4 regions of the Pseudomonas sp. KH_046_1 genome follow, and region 1 is predicted to be linked to each of the others. Evidence: predicted binding sites of a transcription regulator. Region 1 holds the regulator's gene; each other region holds the start of a gene.
The links. The regulator FliA, encoded in region 1, starts transcription of late flagellar genes. The targets are predictions, from matches to a motif close to CTAAAGTTTNNNNNNNNNNNGCCGNTAA.

Region 1 (4,348 bases):
CGCATGATCGTTACCCCGGAAGTCGAGCCGCTGGAAGAGGGCGGTGTGATCGCCATGGTCGGCCCGGCCGGCATGGGCAAGACCACCACCCTGGCCAAGCTGGCTGCCCGTTACGTGCTCAAGTACGGCGCGCAGAACATAGCGCTGGTGAGCATGGACAGCTTCCGCATCGGTGCCCAGGAGCAGCTCAAGACCCTGGGGCGCATCCTCAATGTGCCGGTGACCCACGTCGATCCGGGCCAGTCCCTGGTGCAGGCGCTGGAACCCTTGCTGCGCAAGCGCGTGGTGCTGATCGATACCGCCGGCCTGCAGGCCAGCGACCCGGCCTTGCGCATGCAACTCGAAAGCCTGGCCGGTCGTGGCATCCGCTCGAAAAATTATCTGGTCCTGGCAACCACCAGCCAGAAACAGGTTCTAACCGCCGCCTATCATAGTTACAAGCGTTGCGGGCTCGCTGGCTGCATCCTGACTAAACTGGATGAAACGGCTAGTCTGGGTGAGGTGTTGAGCCTTGCCATCAGTCATGAGTTGCCGGTGGCCTACCTGACCGATGGCCCGCGGATCCCGGATGATTTGCATCTGCCGCGTCGTCACCAGTTGGTCAGTCGCGCCGTGAGCGTGCAAATGCAGGAAGAACCCAGCGAAGAAGCCATGGCTGACATGTTCGCTGACATCTACCACAGCCCGACCAAGCAGGTTGGCTGAGGTAAAAATGAACAGTTTTTGTACCTACATCGATGGTCTGCCATGCATTGTTCCGTTTGTGAACGCGCAGCCAGTAATGTGGCCTCCGTCTATGCAAGACAAGGTAAAGAAATAACATGGGCAGCATGCATCCCGTACAGGTGATCGCGGTGACCGGCGGCAAAGGTGGCGTCGGGAAAACTAATGTGTCAGTGAACTTGTCCCTGGCTCTGGCTGAGCTTGGCCGGCGCGTCATGCTGTTGGACGCCGACCTGGGACTGGCGAACGTCGACGTTCTGCTGGGCCTGACACCCAAACGTACCCTGGCCGACGTGATCGAAGGCCGCTGCGAACTGCGCGATGTACTGTTGCAGGGACCCGGTGGCATCCGTATCGTTCCGGCCGCATCCGGCACTCAGAGCATGGTGCATCTGAGTCCCGCGCAACACGCCGGCCTGATCCAGGCCTTCAGCGATATCGGCGACAACCTCGACGTATTGGTGATCGATACCGCGGCGGGCATTGGTGACTCGGTAGTCAGTTTCGTTCGCGCAGCCCAGGAAGTGCTGCTGGTGGTGTGCGACGAGCCGACCTCGATCACTGACGCCTACGCATTGATCAAACTGCTTAACCGTGACTACGGCATGAACCGCTTCCGGGTCCTGGCCAACATGGCCCAGAGCCCGCAGGAAGGGCGCAACCTGTTCGCCAAGTTGACCAAGGTCACGGATCGCTTCCTCGACGTCGCCCTGCAATACGTCGGCGCGGTGCCCTACGACGAAAGTGTGCGCAAGGCCGTGCAGAAGCAGCGCGCCGTCTACGAGGCGTTCCCGCGTTCCAAGTGCTCGCTGGCATTCAAGGCCATCGCACAGAAGGTCGATACCTGGCCGCTGCCTGCCAACCCGCGCGGGCACCTGGAGTTTTTCGTCGAGCGGCTCGTGCAGCAGACAGCAGGACCGGTTCTATGACAGCAAGCGGTTACAACCTCTACAAAAAATCGGCGCGTGATGCGCAGTACGAGCTGATCGAGCGTTACGCGCCGCTGGTTAAACGCATTGCCTACCACTTGTTGGCGCGCCTGCCGGCCAGTGTCCAGGTCGAAGACCTGATCCAGGCCGGGATGATCGGCCTGCTTGAAGTGTCGACCAAATATGACGCCAGCAAAGGCGCCAGTTTCGAGACGTACGCGGGCATTCGAATCCGCGGCGCCATGCTCGATGAAGTGCGCAAGGGGGACTGGGCGCCACGTTCGGTTCACCGCAATACACGCATGGTCAGCGACGCCATTCGCTCGATTGAAGCGAAAACCGGCCGTGACGCTAAAGATCACGAAGTTGCGGCCGAACTCCAATTGAGTCTCGACGATTACTACGGGATTTTGAACGACACCCTGGGCAGCCGGCTGTTCAGTTTCGACGATCTGTTGCAGGACGGCGAACACGAAGGGCTGCACGAGGATGGCGCGAGTGCTCATATCGAACCGTCACGCGACCTGGAAGATGAACGCTTCCAGGCTGCGCTGGCGGATGCGATTGCCAATTTGCCGGAGCGTGAGCGACTGGTGTTGGCGCTGTACTACGACGAAGAGTTGAACCTCAAGGAAATCGGTGAGGTCCTGGGGGTCAGCGAATCTCGGGTCAGCCAGTTACACAGCCAGTGCGCGGCCCGTTTGCGGGGGCGTTTGGGGGAGTGGCGAGCGCGCTGAAGGCAGTGTGGGGGACACTGCGAACGAGGCCGGTGTGGTGTTGAACTGCGCCGGTCGCGATCTGTTGTGCTCCAGACAGTCATCGAGTGCTTTGCCGGATTGATTGAAATGGCGCGTCCAGGTGCTGGGCGCGTTTAAGACTGCTTGGAGGTCGAATTGGACAAGAACATGAAAATCCTCATCGTTGATGACTTCTCAACGATGCGGCGGATCATCAAGAACCTGCTGCGTGACCTTGGGTTCACCAACACCGTCGAGGCCGACGATGGCACAACCGCCATTCCGGTGCTCAACAGCGGAAGCATCGACTTTCTGGTAACGGACTGGAACATGCCTGGCATGACCGGTATCGATCTGCTGCGCCACGTGCGTGCCGATGAAAAGCTCAAGCACTTGCCGGTGCTGATGGTGACCGCTGAAGCCAAGCGCGAGCAGATCATCGAAGCGGCCCAGGCCGGTGTTAACGGCTATGTGGTCAAACCCTTCACGGCCCAGGCGTTGAAAGAAAAAATCGAGAAGATTTTCGAACGCATCGGTTGATGAGTGCGCCACGGGGGAGCTATGGGCAATAACGAAACTTCATTGGGCGACTTTGAGTCGACCCTGAAAAAACACGCCGTCGAATTGGTCGCCAGCCTTGAAAAAGGCAAGTTCGGCGACGCGGTGCAATTGATCCATGAGCTCAACCAGACCCGTGACCGCGGCCTGTATCAGGAAGTGGGCAAGCTCACTCGCGAACTGCATAGCGCGATCGTCAATTTCCAGATTGACCCGCACATGCCGCAAGCCGAAGAAGTGTCGCAGATCACCGACGCCACCGAGCGTCTGGGCTATGTCGTGAAGCTGACCGAGGCAGCGGCCAACCGCACCATGGATCTGGTGGAAAGTGCCACGCCGCTGGTCAATGGCCTGGCGGATGAAGCCAAGGTCTTGAGCGCGGACTGGGGACGGTTCATGCGTCGTGAGGTCGGCGCTGAAGAGTTCCGCGAACTGGCCCGGCGGGTCGACGGATTCCTGGTGCGCAGCGGCACGGACAATCGCGCGGTGTCGGGCAACCTCAACGACATCCTGCTCGCCCAGGATTACCAGGACCTCACAGGCCAGGTGATCAAGCGTGTGACCCAGTTGGTCACCGAAGTTGAAAGCAACCTGCTCAAGCTCGTGCTGATGGCCAGTCAGGTGGACCGCTTTGCGGGCATCGAGCATGACCGCGAAGCGATGCTTGCAGAAAAAGATCCACAAAAACATCTCTCTCAGGGTGAAGGTCCGCAGATTCATGCCGATAAAAGAGAAGACGTTGTGTCCGGTCAGGACGATGTGGACGATTTGTTATCCAGCCTGGGATTTTAGAGTTTTAGAATTTTAGGTTTTTTGGGTTTTTAGACCTGTAGGAGCACCCCCCTTAATGAGCTTCGGCGCCGATGAAGAGATCCTTCAGGATTTCCTGGTTGAGGCCGGCGAGATTCTAGAGCAACTGTCCGAGCAACTGGTCGAGCTGGAAAGTCGTCCGGATGATGCGGATCTGCTCAATGCAATTTTTCGCGGTTTTCACACTGTAAAAGGGGGCGCCGGCTTCCTCCAGCTCAACGAGCTGGTGGAGTGCTGCCACATCGCCGAGAACGTGTTCGACATCCTGCGCAAGGGTGAACGTCGCGTCGACTCGGAACTGATGGACGTGGTTCTCGAAGCTCTGGACGCGGTGAACAGCATGTTCAGCGAAGTCCGCGAGCGCAGCCCGATCACCGCTGCGACACCAGAACTGCTTGCGGCGCTGGCCCGTCTGGCCGAGCCGCAATCGGCTGACGAAGTGACGCCTGCGCCCGTCGCCGAAGTGATTGAAGAACCGGTGGCCGAAACCGGTTCCGACGACATCACCGACACCGAATTCGAACAACTGCTGGACTCGCTGAACGCCGTCAAGGCGCAGGCCGAGGCGCCGGCGGCTGCTCCAGCGCCTGT
Region 2 (4,348 bases), 3.1 Mb from region 1:
GCGGGCGTGATGCGACGCTTGGTCATTGCGGGATTCCTCGGAAATTCGAAAAGTCGTGGACGTGGAAGTAGTCTTTGAAACCGGCGCCGACATCCGGGCAGGCGCTGTCGACGTTGATCGCGCCGCGCTGCTGCTTGAGGTCGTCGAGGTGCATCAGGCGAAAGTCCACACTGAAGCGGGTGTGTTGCGTGTAATTGGGCACGGTGCCGTGCAGGTGCGAACCCGAGAACACCAGCATCTCGGCGGTGTTGCCGGCAATGCGCAGTTCAGAGGCGCTGTTGATCGCTTCGGTGGGTACCGGGTGCTGGCGCGCCTCTTCCTTGACGTTGTCCTTGGCGCGCTGGCGTTGCACGCCGATCCAGTCGGACAGGCTCCACTGCGCCGAGGTGTTTTTCACCGGGACGTCGAAGTAGGCCGGGTTGATCATCATGGTCTGCTCAGGCTGGATCGTGTAGACCGGCATCCAGGTATTGATCTGGCAATCGACACCGCCATACCAGGTATCGCGATGGGGCTTGTAGGCATAACTGACGCCGGCGTGCAGGTAGTCGTAGTTGGGCACGACACGGATGCGCGGTACGTCGAAAATGAACTCCTCGGGAGCGGCACCGATTTCGTCGGTGAAGCTGCGGATCAGCTCCTTGGCACGCAGGCTGTTGGTGAACTGGCCCTTGAGGCGGGTCACCAGCACCACGAACTCTTCCACCGGCATCAGCGTGTGCAGCGCCTGGTGATTGGTCTCGCCATCGAAGGCGGCGGTGATGCTTTCCTGGGCAAAGGCACAGAGTTCCTTTGCCGCTTTCAGTTCGGTGTTGAGGAAGATGTCGCCAGCGTAGATCGCACTTCTGAAATCAGCGTGCTTGTGCAACTGATTGATGAATAAGTTCACGGTTCTCACCCAGGAATACTTTGGCTCTCATAAGAGTCGGCAACAGGCTGACAAACTGAAGGGCTGGCGGACGTGTGGTGCGTCAATAAAGCGCAAGCCTTTGAGCATGCGAGCAAATGCCGTGCCGCTGGACGAAAAAAATCCCGACGGGAAAACCCGCCGGGATGATGTGCTTCGAACCCAGGCTGCGACCCTGGGATTTGCACTCCTGTGGGAGCGAGCAAGCCCGCTCCCACAAGATTCCAGCTGCGGTCAATAATCCTGCTGCTTACGAAACGCCCAGCGCCCGGCAATCACGGTAAAGGTCGCGACCAGCGCCACCAGCACCCAGAAACCCTCCGGATCACCGGCCAGCGGAATGCCGCCGACGTTCATGCCGAAGAAACCGGCGATGATGTTGATCGGCAGCGCCAGCACCGTCACCACCGTCAGGGTGAACAGCGTGCGGTTGGTCTGTTCGTTGATGTTGGCGGCGATCTCTTCCTGCAACAGCTTGATCCGCTCACCCAGCGCCGTGAGGTCGTTGATGATCAGCGCGAATTCCTCGGTGGATTTGCGCAGTTCTTTCACGTCTTCTTTTTGCAGCCATTGCGGCGGCCGGTTGAGCAGGCGCAACAATGAGCCTGGCTCCAGCGCCAGCAGCCGTTGCAAGCGCACCAGCACCCGGCGATTGGCGCCCAGTTCAGCGCGGTTGGTCGACAGCCGTGAGGACAGCAATTCGTCTTCGATCTGGTCCACGCTCTGGCTGGTCTTGCGCACGATCTGGGTCAGCACTTCACCCTGGTCGCGCAGCAGATGCACAAGCAGCTCCAGAGGGGAGCGAAAGCACTCCCGGGCCTTCACCGACGAGCGTAATTTGTCCACCGAGTGCAGCGGTTGCAGGCGTGCGCTGATGATCAATTGGCTGCGGGCGCACACCCACAGGGTCGAGACATCCGACGAGACCATGTTGCTGAGGTTGAACACTACATCGTTGACCACTGCCAGCAACGCGGAGTCGACATGTTCGATGCGCGTCGAGCGCGAGCCTTCGTGCAGCGCCTCGAAAAATTCCTCGGGTAACTCCAGATGACTTTTCATCCAGCGTTCGCACGCGGCGTGGGCGAGGTTCAAGTGCAGCCAGAGAAATTGCTCGTCGCTTTCCGGTTGTTGCAGGTACTGCAAGGCCTCGGCGGAATTGATTTCCCGACCGGCCTCACCGGGGCGAAAGCTGAAACCGTAAAGCAGGCCGAACAGATCCGTGTCGCGATGACTGTGATCGATGCTGTGGTTCATGAGGGCTCGCAAGGGGAGACGCCTGTCGCAGGTTTCGCAGGTTCACTTGAGCGGCATCATCGCAAGCGGGGATGACGTTTTGGTGACGGGAAAATAACGCAAACGATTGCTCTACCGGCGGTCGGGATATTCTCAAGAATCGCTCTGGCTAGCCGATCACGCTTGGGTTGAGTTGCGCGCCGCAGGCCTAGGCCGGGAGCGCAGACAGGGAAGTCCGGACACTTTTCACGCCTTAACGGGGCGTGCCTCATTCCTGTCATGAGTACCATCTGATGCTTTTGCAAAAGTCCCTGAGAGCACAAATTCTCGCCCTGCTGAGCGGCAGCCTGCTGGCGATGCTGTTGATCGCCCTGGCGTGCTTTCACTTCCTTTCCAGCGGCGTGCAGAACTACGCCAATCTGATCGAAGGCCCACTGCATACCTCGCAATTGATCGATGAAGCCAACCTGCAATTCAAGGTGCAGGTGCAGGAGTGGAAAAACGTCCTGTTGCGCGGCAAGCAACCGGCGGACCTGAGCAAGTACTGGGGGCAGTTCGAAGACCGTCAGCGTGATGTGCAAAACATCCTCGGCGAACTGGCCGCGCAGAAGGGTATCGAACCGCAACTCAAGAGCCGCATCGAGCGCTTGCGTGACGAACATCGCCAGTTGGGCGCGGCCTATCAGAAGGGCCGGGACGCGTTCGTGGCCGCCGGTGGTGATCCTGCGGCGGGCGACGCGGCGGTCAAGGGTGTGGACCGCGCCGCCAGCGATCAGATGAGTGAACTGGTCAGCGAGTTGCGCAAGCAGGGCGCCGAGCAATCGACACTGATCAGCGCCGCTGCCGATCGCACGGTGATGCTGGGGATCATTGTGATGTTGGTTTCGGGGTTGCTGATCGGCCTGCTGAGCCTGTGGCTGGTCAACCGCAACCTGGTCGAACCGATCCGCAAATTGATCGAATACGTGGCGCAACTCAGCCAGGGGCGTATTGCCGAGCGCGTGGCCAGCACCCGTCAGGACGAGTTGGGCAAACTGGCGATGGCCGCCAACACCCTGCGCGATTTCCTCGCTGAAACCTTCAGCCGTTTGCAGTGCAGTGCGTCGGACCTGGACAGCGCCAGCGGTGAGTTGAATTCGATCGCCACCGTGATGGCCGGCGGTACCAACGAGCAGTTCAACCGCACCGATCAGGTGGCCACGGCGATGAACGAAATGTCCGCTACGGCACAGGAAGTCGCCCGTCATGCCGCCGAAGCGGCGCGGGCCGCCGACGATGCCGACCAGTCCGCCCAGCAGGGCGAAAAAGTCATGCAGGGCACCATCCATACGATCACCCAGATGCGCGGTGAAATTGCCAACACCGCCACGGTCATCCGCCAACTGGAAACCGACAGCGGGCGCATTGGCAAGGTCCTGGAAGTGATTCGCGGCATCGCCGAACAGACCAACCTGCTGGCGCTCAACGCGGCCATCGAGGCGGCCCGCGCCGGTGAGGCCGGACGCGGATTTGCGGTGGTGGCCGATGAAGTGCGCAGCCTGGCCCAGCGCACGGCGGCGTCGATCATCGAGATCAACCAGATCATCCAGACCGTGCAGACCGGTGCAATCGAAGCGGCCCAGGCGATTGAAAGCGGTCAGTCACGCAGCGAACAAAGCGTGCAGCAAGTGACGGAGGCCGGCGCCATGCTCGAACGCATCACCCTGGCCGTGGAAGCCATCCGCGACATGAACCGCCAGATCGCCACTGCCGCCGAAGAGCAGACCTCGGTGGCCGAAGACATCTCGCGCAACCTCACCGAGATCACCAGCATCGCCAGCACCAACCTGGACAACGTGCAGCGCACTGAAGCGGCCAGCACCAACCTGCACGGTTTGTCGGGGCGGTTAAACGAGGTGACGGCGCGCCTGAGCGCTTGAATCCCGAAAACGCAAAAGCCGCACGATGTTCCCATCGTGCGGCTTTTGTCTGTTTCGCGATTACGTGTCCTGTTTGTTTTCCAGGACCTTGCCGTTGGAGGCATCGATGTCCACATCCCACTCGACGTTCTTGGCGTCACGCAGTTCGACTTCGTACTCGTAACCGTTGAAGTGGTTGTCCAGCTCGGTCTTGGTAATCGTTGCACCCGGGTGCAGATCCAGGGCGATCTTGTTCAGGTCTTCCAGTGGCTTGATCTTGCCGTCCTTGACCAGTTGCGGGATCTGA
Region 3 (4,348 bases), 3.2 Mb from region 1:
GCCCGGTGCCCTTGGGCGGCGGATGGATCTCCTCCCAGTTCATGTTGACGATGCGCTCCACCGAGCGGACCAGGAAACCCTGGGTCTTGGTGTTGTACTCCGTGATGATCACGAAAGGGTTGTGCTTGTCCTTCAACGCACCGGAGCCGGTCGCCATCGCCAGATCAAGGATCGGGATGGTCGCCCCCCGGATGTTCGCCACGCCGCACACGACAGGACTGGACTTGGGCATCAGCGTCAGTTTGGGGCATTGCAGCACCTCCCGAACCTTGAACACGTTGATCCCGTACAGCTGCTGGCCGTCGAGACGGAACAACAACAGCTCAAGGCGATTCTGCCCCACCAGTTGCGTGCGCTGGTTTACCGAATCCATTACACCAGCCATGCCCAGACTCCTACACCAACGCCAAGTGTTGTTGCGACGCGCCTTCATCACTAAACGGCACGGCGCTTGCTTTTTTAATCGTTATGAACACAGAACCGACATTTTTCCGACGCCTGACCACACCCTGCCGAAAATTGCTCGGCGTGCTGGCGGCTGTTTGCCTGTTCAACGCTGGCAGCCCTGCCCTTGCTGACGCGGTTACCTTGCCTGACATGCTTATCGGCGTCACTCAGGGCTTTCTTGAATTCACCGTAGAAGACTATCTGGCTACCAGCCAAACGGAAGGTCGCTACGAGATCCAGGTCAACCCGCTCGATCCGCGCATGCACATGCCCATGTGCGACAGGGAATTGACAGCAACGCTTGAGAGTCCCAAGCCGTTGGGACGGGTTACGGTCAAGGTTCGCTGCGAGGGCGTTTCCCCCTGGACAGTCTTCGTGCCCGCTCAAATCCGCCTGTTTCGCGATGTCGTGACCAGCGCCCGGCCACTGCGCCGCGCCGCCATTGTCGAGCCTGGGGATGTGGTCCTGCGCGAGCGCGATATCAGCCTCACCAGCCAGGGCTACCTGACCTCTCTCGATCAGGCGATCGGGCAGCGACTGACCCGACCAATGGTCGCCGACCAGGTGATTACCCTGGTGCATATCGAACAGGCCGAGGTCATCCGCAAGGGTGATCAGGTGGTAATTACCGCCCGCAGCGGTACGCTCAGCGTGCGCATGCCGGGCGAAGCGCTGTCAAACGGCAGCCTGAGCGAACAGATCCGGGTGAAAAACCTCAACTCCCAGCGAGTCATCAAGGCGCAGGTCATGGCGCCGGGTCAGGTGGAAGTGTCCATGTAAGGCGCTCTGTTCATCAGAATGTGGCGCTTGCCGCGGCTGTTCCCTAGACTGTGTTCCAGGCACGGCAAGCGCTGGCGCGCGCAAGGTTCATTGATAAATGGGCCTAAAGTTTTCCAGGGAATGGCCGAAACCATGGCAAGCGTCCAAATTCCCAGAGGTTTTTATCATGGTCATCGATTTCAGCCGATTGAACAGCTCCTCGTCCCTTACGGGCAGTACACGTACCAGCGTCAGCAAGGAAAGCGCCGAGGCCGGCAAATCCGCGCCGCTGGAGTCCGCGGCCGAACAGGCCGGTACCGTCAAAAGCGGGGAATCGGTACATCTCAGCAATGAGGCTCAACAGTTGCAGAAGGTCACTGACAAGCTGCGCGATCAGCCTGCCGTCGACAACGCCCGCGTGGCCGAGTTGAAAGCAGCGATTGCCGATGGCAGCTATAAAGTCGACAGCAACCGTGTAGCCAGCAAACTGCTCAACTTCGAAGCCCAGCGCTAGGCCACCGCCGGCGCCAGGCTTTTGGACGCTTAAAACCCAAGGCCAGCCATGCACGACAATAATCTACTGCAACTGATCACCGACGACTTTGCCCCGGCGCAACACCTGCTGGAATTACTGCAGACCGAATCCCTCGCATTGCATGGCCGCGACATGCCATTGCTCGAGAACATCCTGGCGCAGAAACAGGCATTGGTCGTTTTGCTCGAACAGCATGGCCGCAAGCGCAGTGAAATTCTCGCCAGCCTCAACCTGCCGACCAACCGCGGCGGTCTGGAGCAATTGGCCGGCCAGTCGAGCATTGGCGAGCAGTTGCTGGCGCAAAGTGACGTGCTGACCGATCTCCTGGCTCAGTGCCAGGCCATCAACGCCAACAACGGCCAGTCGATCCTCACTCAGCAGGCCGCTACGGCCACCCAGCTGAAAATCCTCACCGGCGGTGAAACCCCGGCGCTTTACGATGCCAGCGGAACATTCTCCAAGCTTGCCAAGCCGCGCCCGCTCAGCCAGGCATGAGCCGGTCAATGCCCCCGCTCTATCAAGACGCGCAACATACTGGCAAACTGCCATACTGCCGTAGTCAAATTTTGTCTGGAGATTGATTAACCGTGTCCAATGCCTTATCCGTGGATGATGCTCCGCAGCCACCCAAGGTGCTCTCCACGCCCTTGGAAATCTCCAGCAACCTGCGCCAGCTGCTCGAAAGCCATGACCCGCTGATCATCACGTTCCACGAGCGCAGCCAGCGCTTCCAGAGCTATCTGGTGGACCTGGACCGTGACAGCAACATGATTGCCCTGGACGAAATGATTCCCCGTGATGGCGAGCGCTACCTGCTGGCGGGCGAGCCGTTCAGGGTCGAAGGCTTCCACGAAGGCGTACGCATTGCCTGGGAAAGCAACGGCCGGTTGAACATCGACGAATCCGCTGGCAGCCGCTGCTATCGCGGCGCCCTGCCCGACGAAGTGGTGTACCACCAGCGCCGTAATGCGTTCCGCGCCGCGCTGAAACTGGCACAACTGGTCAACGTCAACCTCGACGGCGAAAAGCTCAAGGCCCCCATCAGCGGCAAGCTGCTGGATATTTCCGCTACCGGCTGCAAACTGCGCTTCGACGGCGACATCACTGGCAGCCTGCAACTGGGTCAGGTTTACGACCGCTTCAACGCCGAACTGCCCTTTGGCAAGATGACCGCGCCGGTCGAGTTGCGTTATCTGCACTTCGAAGAAAGGATTTCCACCACCTTCGCCGGCGTTCGCTTCCATAACATGAGCGGGCTGGTGCAGCGTCAGGTCGAACGCTTCGTCTATCAGTTGCAACGTGAAGCACGTCGTTTCGACAAAGACGATCTCTGATAGAGCGCTTCAACAAAAAAACGGGCAGTCCCTTGCGGTGACTGCCCGTTTTTTTGTCCCCCGGTTTTAAGGCCTGGCCTCGGTAAAGCTTTGCTCGCGCCCCGAATCAGGGTCTTCTGGCGGTTGATCGGTTTCTGATTCGGATTCAGGTTCGGCTGGCGGTTCCGGATTCACCGGGTTGCACATCTGATCCTGCACCACCTGCTCATCAACACGCGGGTCGAGGCAGGCCACCAGTGGCGAACTCGTCATATTGTCCGGCATGGCCACGTGATGCAGCGGTGCGTCGTCGACCTGATGCAGGTTGGTCACCGCTTTCGGGCGAATCCGCCACACCAGCACCAACGCGAAGAAACTGAAGAAGGCATAGAGCATCTGGCTGCCGAACAACTTCATCAGCACGCCTGCCACCAGCGGCCCGATACTCGCGCCAACACCATAGGTCACCAGCAACATCGCCGTCAGGGACACCCGGCGATCGCCTTCGACATGGTCGTTGGAGAACGCCACTGCCAATGGATACAGGCAGAACTGCACCAGCGAACAGACAAAACCGGCGATAAACAGAATCTCCAACGGCACCTGCGGCATGATCGCCAGCGGCAGTGCAGCCAGTGCCAGGCTGAAGGCGAAACTGCGGATCAACACGGCCCGGTCGTAGCGATCGGACAACCAGCCCAATGGCCACTGCACCAGCAGCCCGGCAAAAATGCAGCTACCCATGAACAGACCGACCTGCTCCGTGGACAACCCTTGCTGCGAGGCATACAGCGGTGCCAGACCGTAGAACGAACCGACGATCAGGCCTGCCCCGAGCACCGTGCTCAATGACTGTGGCACGCGCTTGATAAAGAACCGTGGCTCCATCGGTGCCGGATGCAAGGGTGCCGGGTGAATCCGTCGGGTCAGCGCCACCGGCACCAGGCACAGGGCGAAACACAGGGCGACCAGCATCAGCAATTCCAGCCCCAGCGCCGGATGCATGACCAGAATCAGTTGCCCCATCACCAGGCCCAGGTAAGAGGCGATCATGTAACCGCTGAATACCAACCCGCGCTGATTGGCATCGGCCTGTTCATTGAGCCAGCTCTCGATCACCATGTACTGGCACATCATGCCGAGGCCGACGATCACCCGCAGGAACAGCCAGGCCGGCAACCAATCGGTCAGGCCATGACCCAACACCGCCGCGCCGACAATCCCGGCACAGGCCGAGTAGGCCCGGATATGCCCGACCCGGGCAATCAACCGGTGACCGATCTTGCCCCCCAGC
Region 4 (4,348 bases), 300 kb from region 1:
TGCTGGCCGATGAGTTGGGGGCGGATGGGCTGGTGTGCCTGGGGTATCCGTTTTATGCGGTGGGTAAACCGGAGAAACCGCGGGTTGAGCATTTGGCGGGGCTGAAGACACGGACCTTGATCGTGCAGGGTGAGCGCGATGCGTTGGGCAACCGGGAGGCGGTCGAGGGGTATGCGCTATCGCCGGGTATCGAGGTGTTCTGGCTGGTGGAGGGGGATCATGATCTGAAACCGTTGAAGGCTTCGGGGTTTAGCCATGAGCAGCATTTGGCGGCTGCGGCGGGGAAGGTGGTTTCATTTCTTCAGTGATGTTTTGTGCAGGCTGTGATGGCCCCATCGCGAGCAAGCTCGCTCCCACAGTGATTTTTGGTGTGGCTCAAAACCCTGTGGGAGCGAGCTTGCTCGCGATGAGGGACTATCAGGCAACATCACTTTCACAGACTCAATAAACCCGGAAGTTCTCACTGTCCGGGTTTTTGTCATTCCAGCCTCTTTCAGCGGTTAAACCGCTCCACCAACGAATATTGCGTGTTGGCAGTCCTGGTCAGCTCTTCACTCAGCAACGCCGAGTTCTGTGCCTGTTCCGCGGTCTGGTCCGCCAGTTGCGAGATGTTGCTGATGTTGCGGCTGATTTCTTCGGCCACGGCACTTTGCTCTTCGGTCGCAGCAGCGATCTGGGTGGTCATGTCGGTGATGTTGGCCACCGCTTCGCTGATCCCTACCAGTGCCTGGTCCGCTTCCAGTACCCGCGCCACGCCTTCTTCCGCCTGACGATGTCCGGCTTCCATGGTTTGCACGGCGGTGCCGGCGGTTTGCTGGAGCTTGGCGATCAGCGCATGAATCTGCCCGGTGGACTCGCTGGTGCGTTGCGCCAGCTGACGGACTTCGTCGGCCACCACCGCAAAACCACGACCCATCTCGCCGGCACGGGCCGCTTCGATGGCGGCGTTCAGGGCCAGCAGGTTGGTCTGGTCGGCGATGCCTTTGATCACGTCGACCACGCCGCCGATTTCGTTGCTGTCCTTGGCCAGCTGGGTCACGGTCACACCGGTTTCACCGACCACCACCGACAGACGCTGGATGGCTTCGCGGGTTTCCCCGGCGATGTCACGACCACGACCGGTCAGGCGATTGGCTTCCTGGGTAGCATCGGCGGTGCGTTGCACGTGGCTGGCGACTTCCTGGGTGGTAGCGGCCATCTGGTTGACAGCGGTGGCCACTTGCTCGGTTTCGACGCGTTGACGTTCCAGGCCGCTGGAGCTGTTGTGCGCCAGGGCATCGGACTGTCTGGCCTGATCGGTCAGGTGTTCGGCTGTGTCCTGCAGGCGCGTCAGGCAGGTTTTCAGGCGTGCTTCCTGACTGAGGATGGACATTTCCAGACGCGCCTGGGCGCCGCGACTGTCGGTGTACATCTGTGCGATCAACGGATCGGAGGTGGTCTGCTCGGCCAGGCGCAGCAAACGCTTGAGGCCACGCTGTTGCCACTGGAGACCCATCAGGCCCAGCGGCACCGAAAGACCGGCAGCCAGGGCAAACCCCCAATGGGAGTTCAGCGATGCACCGATCATGAAGCTCAATTGGCTGACCAGGATGAACGGCAGCCAGTCCTGCAGGATCGGCAACCATTTATCCGAGGAGGGAACGGCCGACTTGCCCTGGTTGATGCGTTGGTAGAGCGCTTCGGCGCGGCGGATCTGTTCGGCGCTGGGCTTGACCCGCACCGACTCGTAACCGATCACCTGATTGCCTTCGAAGATCGGTGTCACATAGGCGTTCACCCAGTAATGATCACCGGTCTTGCAGCGATTCTTGACAATGCCCATCCATGGCAAGCCTTGTTTCAGCGTGTCCCACATGTGTGCGAACACCGCGGCCGGGACGTCGGGGTGACGGACCAGGTTGTGCGGTGCACGGATCAGTTCCTCTCGGGGAAACCCGCTGATCTCGACGAAAGCGTCGTTACAGTAGGTGATCATGCCCTTGGCATCGGTGGTGGAAATCAACCGTTGCTGAGCCGGGAAGGTCCGCTCGCGTTGTGTAATAGGCTGGTTGTTACGCATGGCTTTTTTAATCCGCAAGGCTTTCAAGTGCTGTATCGGCAAGGCCGGCGGATTGTTGAGATTATTTTTTGATTATCAGTGATGCGTCGCAAAGTGGCCCTTGCATCAGCCGGCGAGCATCGGATAGGTGAACAGGCCGAAGTGCAGCAGGTTCAGGCCAAAGTGGCTGGCGATGGCGGCGCCCAGCCCGCCGAACCGGTAGGCCAGGCCATAGCCGACCCCGGCCAGCGTCGCCAGCAACACCCACTGCCATCCTGCGCCGATATGGGCCAGGCCGAAGACCAATGACGCCAGCAGCAGGGCGAGGTGTTCACCGTAGGGCCGGTCTTTCAGGTACCGGCTCAGGCCGCCCTGGATGTAGCCACGGAACAGCGCTTCCTCGACCAGCGTCACCAGCAGCAGATTGTTCAGCAACCACAACCAGGCTTGATCCGGCCATTTTGGCGCCCAGGCGATGACCCCGAGCAACAGTGCGCCGCCCAACGCCAGCAGGGCGCTCAAGGTCAGTGCCAGTGCGGTGGCATACAGCGATAGCCGAAGTGAACGGCGGCCGACAATCCACGGACACACCAGTAACAGCCAGAAGCCGATCAGCGGTTTGTCCAGATTCAGGTGCATGGCGAATGACGCGGCGTTGTCGGTGAAACGCTGAGGATCGATAACGCGACCGTTGTAGAAGCCGGGTAACCAATGCGTCGCCAGGGCCAGGGCCAGGACGATGAACAGGCCGTGGCCGAGGTAGCGGACAAAAGGGATCTCGCGTTGGCGGACGGCGACACCCGCGACCAGCAACAAAAACACCGAGATTGCCGAGAGCCAGCCGAGATGGCCGTAGGTCAGTGCCAGGCCGTAGCCGAAGGAAAGCAGGGCCAGAGACATCCATGGCAGGGCAATCATTTGAAGTCCTTGAGTCGGAATTTGCGATGCATCCCAAACCCTGTGGGAGCGAGCTTGCTCGCGATAGCTTACTGACTGTCGGCAACAATGTTGAATGTTATGTCCATATCGCGAGCAAGCTCGCTCCCACATAAATTTTCGTGACCCAAACACAAACACCGCCCGAAGGCGGTGTTTGTGTCGGTCGTCCGTTACGAAGCGATCAACTGCCGCAACACGTAATGCAGAATCCCTCCGGACTTGAAGTACTCCACCTCATTGAGTGTATCGATGCGGCACAACACCTCGATCTTCTCGCTGCTGCCGTCTTCGCGGGTGATGGCCAGTGTCAGGTTCATCCGTGGCGTCAGCTCGACGCCGGTCAAGCCGAAGATGTCCAGGGTTTCGCTGCCATTGAGGTTCAGGCTCTTGCGGTTCTGATCCAGCTTGAACTGCAACGGCAGCACACCCATGCCCACCAGGTTGGAGCGGTGAATCCGTTCGAAGCTTTCGGCGATGACCGCTTTCACCCCCAGCAGATTGGTGCCTTTGGCCGCCCAGTCGCGACTCGAACCGGTGCCGTATTCTTGGCCGGCGAACACCACCAGCGGCGTGCCTGAAGCCTGATAGCGCATGGCGGCGTCGTAGATCGACATTTTTTCCCCGGTGGGAAGGTAGCGGGTGTTGCCGCCTTCTTCGCCGCCGAGCATTTCGTTGCGTATGCGAATGTTGGCGAAGGTGCCGCGCATCATCACTTCATGGTTGCCGCGCCGCGAACCGTAGGAGTTGAAATCCCTCGGTTCCACGCCTTTGTCGCGCAGGTATTGCCCTGCAGGGCTGTCGACCTTGATGTTGCCGGCCGGGGAGATGTGGTCGGTGGTCACCGAGTCGCCGAGCAGTGCGAGGATCCTGGCGCCATTGACATCCTTGACCACTGGCGGCGGGCCGCCGATGTCGTCGAAGAACGGTGGGTGCTGGATATAAGTCGAGTCGGACTGCCAGACATAGGTCGCCGCCTGCGGTACTTCAATCGCCTGCCATTGCGCGTCTCCGGCAAACACTTCGGCGTATTCCTTGTGGAACATGGCGGTGTTGACCTGACTCACGGCGTCGGCAATTTCTTTGCTGCTTGGCCAGATGTCCCGCAGGTAAACCGGTTTGCCGTCCTTGTCATCGCCCAACGGCTCGCGGCTGAGGTCGGTGCGCACTGTGCCGGCCAGCGCGTAGGCGACCACCAGTGGCGGGGAGGCCAGCCAGTTGGTTTTCACCAGCGGATGCACCCGGCCTTCGAAGTTGCGATTGCCCGAGAGCACGGAGGCCACGGTGAGGTCGGCTTGCTGGATGGCTTTCTCGATGGGCTCCGGCAGCGGCCCGGAATTGCCGATGCAGGTGGTGCAGCCATAGCCGACCAGG

Region 2: AC3IT9_RS22630 (methyl-accepting chemotaxis protein) is a predicted target of FliA. The motif match lies at 2,296-2,323, and genes of this name have one in related genera.
Region 3: flgM (flagellar biosynthesis anti-sigma factor FlgM) is a predicted target of FliA. The motif match lies at 1,331-1,358, and genes of this name have one in related genera.
Region 4: AC3IT9_RS09205 (methyl-accepting chemotaxis protein) is a predicted target of FliA. The motif match lies at 2,092-2,119, and genes of this name have one in related genera.

What each region holds. Positions count from the first base shown of each region.
Region 1 covers NZ_CM174481.1:1,708,606-1,712,953, forward strand. Annotated here, with positions in the region: gene flhF (flagellar biosynthesis GTPase FlhF) at 1-705, shown strand, start outside; gene fleN (flagellar synthesis regulator FleN) at 822-1,652, shown strand; gene fliA (RNA polymerase sigma factor FliA) at 1,649-2,389, shown strand; gene AC3IT9_RS07750 (chemotaxis response regulator CheY) at 2,558-2,929, shown strand; gene AC3IT9_RS07755 (protein phosphatase CheZ) at 2,951-3,739, shown strand; gene AC3IT9_RS07760 (chemotaxis protein CheA) at 3,795-4,348, shown strand, end outside.
Region 2 covers NZ_CM174481.1:4,947,466-4,951,813, reverse strand. Annotated here, with positions in the region: gene AC3IT9_RS22645 (TylF/MycF/NovP-related O-methyltransferase) at 1-26, opposite strand, end outside; gene AC3IT9_RS22640 (hypothetical protein) at 23-889, opposite strand; gene AC3IT9_RS22635 (transporter) at 1,142-2,164, opposite strand; gene AC3IT9_RS22630 (methyl-accepting chemotaxis protein) at 2,437-4,062, shown strand; gene AC3IT9_RS22625 (PepSY domain-containing protein) at 4,123-4,348, opposite strand, start outside.
Region 3 covers NZ_CM174481.1:4,873,093-4,877,440, forward strand. Annotated here, with positions in the region: gene AC3IT9_RS22295 (chemotaxis protein CheV) at 1-385, opposite strand, end outside; gene flgA (flagellar basal body P-ring formation chaperone FlgA) at 469-1,227, shown strand; gene flgM (flagellar biosynthesis anti-sigma factor FlgM) at 1,394-1,720, shown strand; gene AC3IT9_RS22310 (flagella synthesis protein FlgN) at 1,769-2,236, shown strand; gene AC3IT9_RS22315 (flagellar brake protein) at 2,329-3,075, shown strand; gene AC3IT9_RS22320 (MFS transporter) at 3,142-4,348, opposite strand, start outside.
Region 4 covers NZ_CM174481.1:2,008,885-2,013,232, forward strand. Annotated here, with positions in the region: gene AC3IT9_RS09200 (alpha/beta family hydrolase) at 1-308, shown strand, start outside; gene AC3IT9_RS09205 (methyl-accepting chemotaxis protein) at 494-2,059, opposite strand; gene AC3IT9_RS09210 (CPBP family intramembrane glutamic endopeptidase) at 2,165-2,956, opposite strand; gene acnA (aconitate hydratase AcnA) at 3,148-4,348, opposite strand, start outside.